3 regions of the Clostridium sp. B9 genome follow, and region 1 is predicted to be linked to each of the others. Evidence: a T-box and tRNA genes for the amino acid it is inferred to sense, from the RefSeq annotation. Region 1 holds a T-box; the other regions hold tRNA genes.
What was found. A T-box is a leader RNA that pairs with one kind of tRNA and senses whether it is charged. The one in region 1 lies ahead of ACQZHJ_RS13335 (valine--tRNA ligase), so its partner is inferred to be a tRNA-Val.
Positions count from the first base shown of each region.

Region 2: it has a tRNA-Val gene. The T-box ahead of ACQZHJ_RS13335 (valine--tRNA ligase) is inferred to sense a tRNA for this amino acid. The anticodon was not compared.
Region 3: it has a tRNA-Val gene. The T-box ahead of ACQZHJ_RS13335 (valine--tRNA ligase) is inferred to sense a tRNA for this amino acid. The anticodon was not compared.

Region 1 covers NZ_JBNWKA010000003.1:3,012,854-3,016,120, forward strand. Annotated here, with positions in the region: gene ACQZHJ_RS13335 (valine--tRNA ligase) at 1-1,368, opposite strand, end outside; T-box leader at 1,514-1,730, opposite strand; gene ACQZHJ_RS13340 (tetratricopeptide repeat protein) at 1,893-2,243, shown strand; gene ACQZHJ_RS13345 (transglutaminase domain-containing protein) at 2,305-3,267, opposite strand, start outside.
Region 2 covers NZ_JBNWKA010000003.1:3,343,861-3,347,127, reverse strand. Annotated here, with positions in the region: gene mreB (rod shape-determining protein MreB) at 1-50, shown strand, start outside; gene yyaC (spore protease YyaC) at 89-619, opposite strand; gene ACQZHJ_RS14830 (hypothetical protein) at 724-1,389, shown strand; tRNA gene ACQZHJ_RS14825 (tRNA-Thr) at 1,576-1,651, shown strand; tRNA gene ACQZHJ_RS14820 (tRNA-Tyr) at 1,657-1,742, shown strand; tRNA gene ACQZHJ_RS14815 (tRNA-Val) at 1,747-1,822, shown strand; tRNA gene ACQZHJ_RS14810 (tRNA-Thr) at 1,844-1,919, shown strand; tRNA gene ACQZHJ_RS14805 (tRNA-Tyr) at 1,925-2,010, shown strand; tRNA gene ACQZHJ_RS14800 (tRNA-Thr) at 2,038-2,113, shown strand; tRNA gene ACQZHJ_RS14795 (tRNA-Tyr) at 2,119-2,204, shown strand; SAM riboswitch class I at 2,280-2,386, shown strand; partial or broken gene metK (methionine adenosyltransferase) at 2,649-3,267, shown strand, end outside.
Region 3 covers NZ_JBNWKA010000003.1:3,896,711-3,899,977, reverse strand. Annotated here, with positions in the region: gene ACQZHJ_RS17705 (NAD(P)/FAD-dependent oxidoreductase) at 1-690, opposite strand, end outside; gene ACQZHJ_RS17700 (hypothetical protein) at 796-1,377, shown strand; tRNA gene ACQZHJ_RS17695 (tRNA-Glu) at 1,562-1,636, shown strand; tRNA gene ACQZHJ_RS17690 (tRNA-Val) at 1,641-1,716, shown strand; tRNA gene ACQZHJ_RS17685 (tRNA-Asp) at 1,730-1,806, shown strand; tRNA gene ACQZHJ_RS17680 (tRNA-Glu) at 1,814-1,888, shown strand; tRNA gene ACQZHJ_RS17675 (tRNA-Val) at 1,897-1,972, shown strand; tRNA gene ACQZHJ_RS17670 (tRNA-Asp) at 1,987-2,063, shown strand; tRNA gene ACQZHJ_RS17665 (tRNA-Glu) at 2,069-2,143, shown strand; tRNA gene ACQZHJ_RS17660 (tRNA-Val) at 2,149-2,224, shown strand; tRNA gene ACQZHJ_RS17655 (tRNA-Asp) at 2,237-2,313, shown strand; tRNA gene ACQZHJ_RS17650 (tRNA-Thr) at 2,319-2,394, shown strand; gene ACQZHJ_RS17645 (ATP-binding protein) at 2,478-3,267, opposite strand, start outside.

The DNA.
Region 1 (3,267 bases):
ACTAAACCATGTATCTAGAACGTCTTTATCTTGCTCTATGTTCTCTGATCCACAGTTACAGCACTTAGTTGGGTCATCTAACTCAACCATGATTTCTCCGCAATCTTGGCAGTAGAATACTGGTATTCTATGTCCCCACCATAACTGTCTTGAAATACACCAATCTTGAATGTTTTCCATCCAGTTAAAGTAAGTCTTCTCAAATCTTTCTGGAACGAATTTAGTTTTCTTGTTTCTTACAACTTCTATAGCAGGATCTGCTAATGATTGCATTTTTACATACCATTGTTTTGATATGATTGGCTCAACTACAGTACCACATCTATCATGAGTACCAACGTTGTGAGTATGAGGTTTTATCTTAACTAATAATCCTAACTCCTCTAAGTCAGCAACCATTTGTTTTCTAGCCTCGTATCTCTCTAAGCCTTTATATTTTCCACCTAAGTGGTTGATTACACCGCTATCATCCATAACTCTGATTTGTGGTAAGTTATGTCTCTTACCAACTTCGAAATCGTTAGGGTCGTGAGCTGGAGTTATTTTAACTGCTCCTGTTCCGAATTCTACATCAACATAGTCATCAGCGATTACAGGTATTTCTCTATCTGTTAAAGGTAATTTTAACATCTTACCTACTAAATGAGCATATCTCTTGTCATCAGGGTTAACTGCTACTGCACTATCTCCAAGTAAAGTTTCTGGTCTAGTTGTAGCTATTTCTAAGAACTCATCTGAACCAACTACTGGATACTTTATGTGCCAGAAGTTTCCTTCCTTCTCTTCATACTCTATCTCAGCATCTGATAAAGCAGTTTGACATTTAGGACACCAGTTAGTTATTCTGTTTCCTTGGTATATTAAACCTTCTTTATATAATTTAACGAATACATGTCTTACTGCCTTACTTAAGTTTTCATCCATTGTGAAAGCTTCTCTTGTAAAGTCAGCTGAGCATCCCATTTTCTTAAGCTGCTCTCTGATTCTTTCTCTATACTCCTCTGTCCATTCCCAAACTTTTTCTAAGAAAGCTTCTCTTCCCATTTCTTTCTTGTAAAGACCTTCTTTTAAAAGCTCGTTTTCAACCTTAACTTCAGTTGCTATACTAGCATGGTCTTGTCCTGGTAACCATAAAGTGCAGTATCCTTGCATTCTCTTAAATCTTATAAGCATATCTTGAAGTGTGTTATCAAGTGCATGACCTAAGTGTAATTTACCAGTTATGTTTGGTGGTGGCATTATTATTGTGTAAGGTTTTTTACTCTTATCAACTTCTGGAGTAAAATACTTTTTCTCTTGCCAATTGCTATAAAGTCTTTCTTCGAACTCTTTTGGATTATACGTTGTAGAAATATTTTTGTTATCCATAAGACAAACCTCCTTAAAATTTAAACACATTTATGTATTTATTATCTTTATTTAAAACACCAAGAAAATTCTCTTGAAGTGTCTTTTAACTTTTATATTTTCCATTTAAATAGAATTTTAGGCAATAAAAAAAGCCTTCAATCCATAAAAGGACGAAAACTCGCGGTACCACCTTTTTTCCCTCAAAATTAAGGGCTCTCTAAAAACTAACGACTGAAATTGCCGTCTTTGATTACTTTAATAATTTCACCAAAGAAACTCAAAAGCTACCTTCAAGATATCAAGCTTAGAAATCTTACAACCTAGGATTTCCTCTCTGAAAAGCTATTCCTACCTTTACTCCTCTTTATCACTGTTTATATCACTATTTAAATTATAGATATATCTTATACCATTTTCAAAAGCTATGTCAAGTAAGTCGAAATAAATTAACTTTTAAAAATTTTATTGAAAATTATACCTTAATGAATATTATTCCAAAAATAGTTAATAATTAAACTAGATATTTTTTAGGAGGTCTAAGTATGAGTAATTTTTCTAAAGGTAATGAACTTTATAATACCAAAAATTATAGTGATGCCATAAACTATTATAAAAAAGCCTTAGATAATGACGAATGTAAATGTCATAGTTATTACAATGCCGGTGTTTGTTACATAAAATTAAAACAATATGAAAAAGCTATAGGAATGATTACTAAAGCTCTTGAGCTTCATCAAGACTCAAAGTATTTTTTCAATTTAGCATATTGTTACTCCATGACTGATAACAACGCAAAAGCTTTAAGATATTTTAATCTAGCTTGGGCTTTAGATAATGCTGATCACGACTGTGAAAAAGCTATAGATTTAATACTTTCAAAACTTACTAAATAATGCCCCTAACTCCTTTAACATATATAAAAATAACCAAGCATTAATTTGCTTGGTTATTTTCTTACCACTCGCCTATTATTTCAGCATTTTTATGACTATCTATGTTTTTTCTGCTATCAAAGTAGTTACCAGCTTTTCCAAAGGTAGGGTCAACAGTTATCCATCTATCTTCATCCTTAAGATAAACTTCATTCCAAGAATGTGGTCCCCATTCCTTCCCATTAAAGCCTTCTCCTGTTATTATTCTAACCTTCAAACCAACTTCTCTAGCCATAGCTACATAAAGACAAGAATAATCAAAGCAAATTCCTCTTCTACTTTCAAAAGCTTCTATAGCTCCTGACTTATACTGAGAGGGTTCTCCTGTTATATTCTTTGCCTTTTCATCATCATAGGTTATATTTTCACTTATCCATTTATATAGAATCTTAGCTTTTTCCTTATCTGTTTTAGCATTTTTAGTTAACTCTATAGCTTTTTCATCGATATATTTATTTGACTTTATTCCTTGCTCTAAAGTTACACCATTGTATAAATTTATTACATTGACTTGTTTTTCAACTCTTTTTTCAGTACCTTCCTTAGGCTCAGATTCTACCCCTCTACTAAAAGCACTCTCATATTCCTCATGAAATGATTTATACTCTCTAGTAAGAGCTGCATAATAGTCATTGTCCTTAAGTATTTCATAGGATTTTGAGTTTACTGTCAACTCTTCCATCTTACTACCTAAATATCCATTACTGCCTAATATAACAATAACAAGAGTACTTATCACCATATAAAATATGGCTTTAGGTATATTTAAAATTAAGGCCGCTCTCTTTCCAAATTTTTTACCTCTCTTAGCTTCTGCATTCTTTAGCCATTTTAAGATTGGGTTTACTATTATAAAATTAAACAATAAGAACACAAATCTTACTAAGAAATATAGTATTAACGTTAGGAATAAAACTATCAATGCAATTATTACTTGAGGTGAAATGTTTAATCCTGATATTAAAGAATTAAATTCTACTACTAA
Region 2 (3,267 bases), 330 kb from region 1:
AAATAAATTTAAGTATGGATGACTTAGAGGTTAAATTAATAGATGAATAAAAATAACCATATATCTCTTATATTTAAGAGATATATGGTTATTTTTTTTTCATAGCTAAGTAATAAGCATGAATTAGTGCATCAACTATAACGTTAGACATGTCCATTATAAAGTTAAGTCTAATTGGTCTGCTTGTGAAAGAATCTATATTTTCAGAAGAATCAACAATTGCTATTATTGAAGCATCTCCAACACTTCTTAGAGATTTGCCAACACCCTTTCCAGGATGAATTGGTTCATTTCGTGTATGGATTTCTCCTATTGATTTAGAATCTCCTAAACAGGCATCTATTGCGATTATATGATGATCAGGATATTTTTTTAATATTTCTGTTATTTTCTTATCAAGGTTTAAAGCATGTATTGGTGAATCTAATGTTCCAAGTACCTCAAGTGGAAAAAACTTTTTCTTCAAGAGTGTTCCAACTAAAGGACCTAAGCAATCACCTATACATTTATCTGTTCCTATACACACTATTAATGTTTTTTCATTAATATGATCTTTTAAAAAGTTTGATATTTCATAATAAGCCAAATAATTTTCATAATAGGTTTTAATTTTTTTCAATATCTCACCTCCTGATAAAGTATATGAGAGTAAATGAGTAAATATTAAAGAGGAGTATAAAAAAGATTTTAAAAGGCAATTATTAAGACAGGAGGTGGTCTTAAATGAATAAGAGGTTTTTCACTTTTGTAATCTTATTTTTAACAACAGTAACAGTTGGAATTATGTTTTGGAGTACAAGCGCAAGATTTAATTTAAGTAAAGAAATTAATGATGGAAAATTAAAAAATGAATTTGTAGAACAAGAATTAGACACAGATAGAATAATAAAAGAAATAGAGAAAAATATAATTAGTGAAAATGTTAGAGATATTGATAATGAAACTGAAAATAATGATTTAGAAAAAGATAGTAGTAACAGGAAAGATATAATTGATAAAGAGGAAAGTGGCGATGAGATAAATAATAAATCTAAGGTAAATAAAGATAGAGAATATATTATAAATGATGTGGAAGGAGATTACTCTAATAAAGGTAATTATTCCTTAGAAGAAGAGGAGGAGAGTTTAGAAGTATTTAAGGTAGATAAATTTTCTATACCTTCAAGAATAAAGAGAAGTGATAAATTAAAACTTTTATCAATAGCTAAAAATTTAAGTATTGTAGATTATGGAGTTTTGTTAGAACATGTAAAAAGAAGTGATGAATTAGGTGCTGCAGTAGATATATTTAAGATATTAAAGAATAAATTGGATGATGATGATTATAATCTCATTAAAGAAGTAATGAATCCATATATTAATATTGAGTTAATAGAGAACAATATTTAATATAAATAAAGCAAAATAATAACTAGTGCAAAATGGAGTAAATAATAGAAATTAAAAGTAAATTAAAAATAAGTTAACATAATAGCTTTAAATGGCCTTAAATTAAGTTTGAAATAAACAGCGTAACAATATATACTAAGTCTTGTCGATTGGCGGTGAGCCAAAACGACAGAAAAAAATAAATGCGCTGGTGTGGCTCAATTGGCAGAGCAGCTGACTTGTAATCAGCAGGTTATCGGTTCAAGTCCGATCATCAGCTCCATAAGTGGTGGAATTCCCGAGTGGCCAAAGGGGGCAGACTGTAAATCTGTTGTCGGACGACTTCGAAGGTTCGAATCCTTCTTCCACCACCAATAAGGTCGCATAGCTCAGCTGGGAGAGCACCTGCCTTACAAGCAGGGGGTCACAGGTTCGATCCCTGTTGCGACCACCATTAAATAAATTTAATAAATGTGCTGGTGTGGCTCAATTGGCAGAGCAGCTGACTTGTAATCAGCAGGTTATCGGTTCAAGTCCGATCATCAGCTCCACAAGTGGTGGAATTCCCGAGTGGCCAAAGGGGGCAGACTGTAAATCTGTTGTCGGACGACTTCGAAGGTTCGAATCCTTCTTCCACCACCATTTATAAAATAAAATATTAAACACTATGCTGGTGTGGCTCAATTGGCAGAGCAGCTGACTTGTAATCAGCAGGTTATCGGTTCAAGTCCGATCATCAGCTCCAAATGTGGTGGAATTCCCGAGTGGCCAAAGGGGGCAGACTGTAAATCTGTTGTCGGACGACTTCGAAGGTTCGAATCCTTCTTCCACCACCAGCAAGAGACACTTATCAAAGTGTCTCTTTATTTAAAATAATATCGAATTAAAATAGAATATTTAGTATTTATATACTCTTATCCAGAGAGGTGGAGGGAACAAGGCCCTATGAAACCCGGCAACCAGTGAGCAATCACCACGGTGCCAATTCCGGTAAAGAAAATTCTTTACAAGATGAGAGAAGATAAATTTAGTGTATAACTAGAATCTCTTCTTAAATCTATAAAAGGATTAAGAAGAGATTTTTTTGTTTAATAAAAAAATATTTTTTAACAGCGCGCATTAAATTATGGTTTTTATTAGACAGTTTAATTAGAGATATTGTTTTAAATAATTGGATAGAATAATTTATGAATTAGTAAGAATATTTAGGGTTTTTAAATAAAAGATATATGAAAGGGGTGAATAAGCTATTCTAAAGACGTTAGAATAGCGATATAAACATGAAAAGATTATTTACATCAGAATCAGTTACAGAAGGACATCCAGATAAAATATGTGATCAAATTTCAGATGCAGTTTTAGATGCTATATTTGATAAAGATCCAAATGCAAGAGTTGCTTGTGAGACAGCTGTTACTACAGGATTAGTAATGGTTATGGGAGAAATAACAACTAATTGTTATGTTGATATTCCTAAGATAGCAAGAGAAACAATTAGAGAAATTGGTTATGACAGAGCTAAATATGGATTTGACTGTGAAACTTGTTCAGTTATGACTACAATAGATGAGCAATCTTCAGATATAGCTATGGGGGTTGATGAGGCTCTAGAGTCAAGAGAAGGTGAGAAAATTGACATAGACGCTGTTGGAGCAGGAGACCAAGGTATGATGTTTGGTTTTGCTACAAATGAAACAGAAGAATTTATGCCAGCTCCAATCGCTATGGCTCATAGATTATCAAGAAGATTAACAGAAGTAAGAAAGAACGGAACTTTACCTTACTTAAGACCAGATGGAAAAACTCAAGTTACAGTTGAGTATGAAGATAATAAACCAGTTAGAATAGATGCTATAGTAATATCTACTCAACATGGACCAGAAGTTACTCAAGAGCAAA
Region 3 (3,267 bases), 880 kb from region 1:
TTTCCTTAAGCTCTTTCCATCACATACTACTTCAGCAAATCCGTTAAATTTGATTCCTGATAAAGCTTTTAATCTAGGGTGATTTAATTTTAATTGAACTATAGCTGGACTAGGTTCTACTATAGAATGACCAAAATTTTTAGCTAAAGTATATGCTGATCCGTCTGAACCTGTTTTAGGAGCTGATTTTCCTCCACAAGCCATAATTAATTTTTTACATTTAATTATAGGTGAATCCTCATTTCCTGTTGATAAAACAAATTTTCCTTTAGATTTGTGTATGCTCTTTACTTTATAAGCACTATAAAGTGGAATCGCACGTTCTTCTAAAGAAATTTTTAAAATATCTACAACGGAAGAAGCTTGTAATGATTGAGGATAATTTTTACCTTTTTCAAGTTCTATTATTGGCAATCCTAAGTTTAAGAAAAAAGCCTTAGTATCCTCAACAGAAAATTTACTTAATGTTTTAATAAAGAACCCATCATTTTGACTATGATAATTTGAAAATGGAAATCCTATTAAAGAATTTGTTATATTACATCTACCATTACCAGTAGTAAGAATTTTTTTACCTATTCTATCAGTTCCTTCTATTACAGCTACATCTAATCCAAAATCCTTAGCTGAAATAGCAGCAGTTAAGCCAGAAGCTCCACCACCTAAAACTATTATATCGTGATATATCATGTTCTAATCTCCTTTTATAAATAGATTCAATTAGATAATAATAAGATTTTAACACAATTAATATTATTCTTAAATGGAGTAATAATAAAGTGTGAGGTGGTTCTTATGAAGTTTAAAATTACAGATGAAAATACTGAAGAGTATAATAATGAGTTTAAAATAAGACGAATGAATTTTAATCAAGTAGTTGTTGATTATCCAGGTAAAGCAGGAATAAAAACTTTTAAAATGGAAAGTGGAGAGTTAGTTTCAGATGGAGAAGTAGATGATATTATAAAAAAACATTTAGAGTTATTAAAAATAAAAATAAATAGAGGTACATCTGCGTTATTTTATAAAGATTTAATTGACGCTTTAGAAGATAATTTTGAAAAGGTTGAAAAAATAATTGTTTTAAATGATTTTTCTAGAGGCGCAAATAAGAGAGGGATTTGGGATAAGAATATACTTTTATACCTAAATGATAGCTATCCGATAAAAATAGAAGCTAGCGGAAGGAATTTTAGAGAAGAAAGCTATAAGTTTAATATTAAGGTCATAGAAGAGCCAGAATTCTTGGAAACATGCGATTTTAACGTGGAAAAATTAGAAGAACAAATAGCCTGGAGAAGCAATCAAATAGATAATTATAAAAAAATAGTTGAAAAAATAGAAAAAGAGAGTAATTTTGAGGAAAAATGCGAATAAAAGAATTAAATTTAAAAAATAAGCTAATATGACCTAAAATGAACTAAAAAAGTGTTGACATAAGTTTAAGATTAAGATATTATATTCCTTGTCAGGTCGCCAAGTGCGAAAGACAAAAACAAAATAAACATTTTAGTTTAAAGCTAAAACTGGTCAAAAATGATGTGGTTTTAAGAGTTAATGTGGCCCCTTGGTCAAGCGGTTAAGACACCACCCTTTCACGGTGGTAACAGGGGTTCGATTCCCCTAGGGGTCACCAACATGGTCGCATAGCTCAGCTGGGAGAGCACCTGCCTTACAAGCAGGGGGTCACAGGTTCGATCCCTGTTGCGACCACCATAAAACTTTTAATGGCTCAGTAGCTCAGTTGGTTAGAGTACCGGCCTGTCACGCCGGGGGTCGAGGGTTCGAGTCCCTTTTGAGTCGCCACATTTTTGGCCCCTTGGTCAAGCGGTTAAGACACCACCCTTTCACGGTGGTAACAGGGGTTCGATTCCCCTAGGGGTCACCATATATTACGGTCGCATAGCTCAGCTGGGAGAGCACCTGCCTTACAAGCAGGGGGTCACAGGTTCGATCCCTGTTGCGACCACCATTAAAGTTTTTAATGGCTCAGTAGCTCAGTTGGTTAGAGTACCGGCCTGTCACGCCGGGGGTCGAGGGTTCGAGTCCCTTCTGAGTCGCCAGTTTTGGCCCCTTGGTCAAGCGGTTAAGACACCACCCTTTCACGGTGGTAACAGGGGTTCGATTCCCCTAGGGGTCACCATATTAGGTCGCATAGCTCAGCTGGGAGAGCACCTGCCTTACAAGCAGGGGGTCACAGGTTCGATCCCTGTTGCGACCACCATAAACTTTAAATGGCTCAGTAGCTCAGTTGGTTAGAGTACCGGCCTGTCACGCCGGGGGTCGAGGGTTCGAGTCCCTTCTGAGTCGCCATACGCGCTGGTGTGGCTCAATTGGCAGAGCAGCTGACTTGTAATCAGCAGGTTATCGGTTCAAGTCCGATCATCAGCTCCAAAGGAACTTCAGTTCGACTGAAGTTCTTTTTTTTATCGTAATTTACATTCATTTATTTATGCTAAAAAAATGCAACTTATCTTTTAAGTAAGATAAGTTGCATTTTTTCTTTTTGTTTTTTCAAGATTTTTCTTTATTCTAATATCATCACCATAAGTTTTAAATAAAACAAAGTTTCCAAGCAATCTTGAAGTTATTCTCTCAGCATAAGTTTGCTTAAGTTCTTCTAAGTTTAAGTTTGTTGAGATAAGCATTTTTTTATTAGATAAAAGTTTTTTATTTAATAAAGTAAATAACTCTGTAGTAGAGAAGTCTGTTACTTGTTCAGCACCTAAGTCATCTATAACGAGTAAATCGCAATTTAATAGTAAATCTTCTAATTCAAAGTTGTTATTAAATCGTATATCTTTTAAATCTCTCATAAGCTCATCAGAAGTTCTATAAACAACAAGGAAACCACTATCTAATAAAGCTTTTGATATGCAATAAGTCATGAAGGTTTTCCCTGTACCTGGACTTCCAAAGAAAAGAATATTTTCATTATGTGAAGCAAACTTAGGAATGTACCCATTAACTATTCTATCAATCATTATTTGCATATTTTCTCTAGGAGAATATTTTTCATTCCCTCTTTTTACTGGTGAAAATACGTTTATATCAAACTTTGAAAAGTTATTTGATCTTAAGGCATCAGCCATATGAGAATTTTCATAGTAAATTTCAACTAGCTTTTTTTTATAACAATCACATTTTTCTGTTACTATGTAGCCTGTATCTTTGCATTTAGGACATCTATAATGCATATCTAAATAATCACTTGGATAGCCATACATAGCCAATAACTGATCTTTTTCTTCTCTTAAGTTATTAATG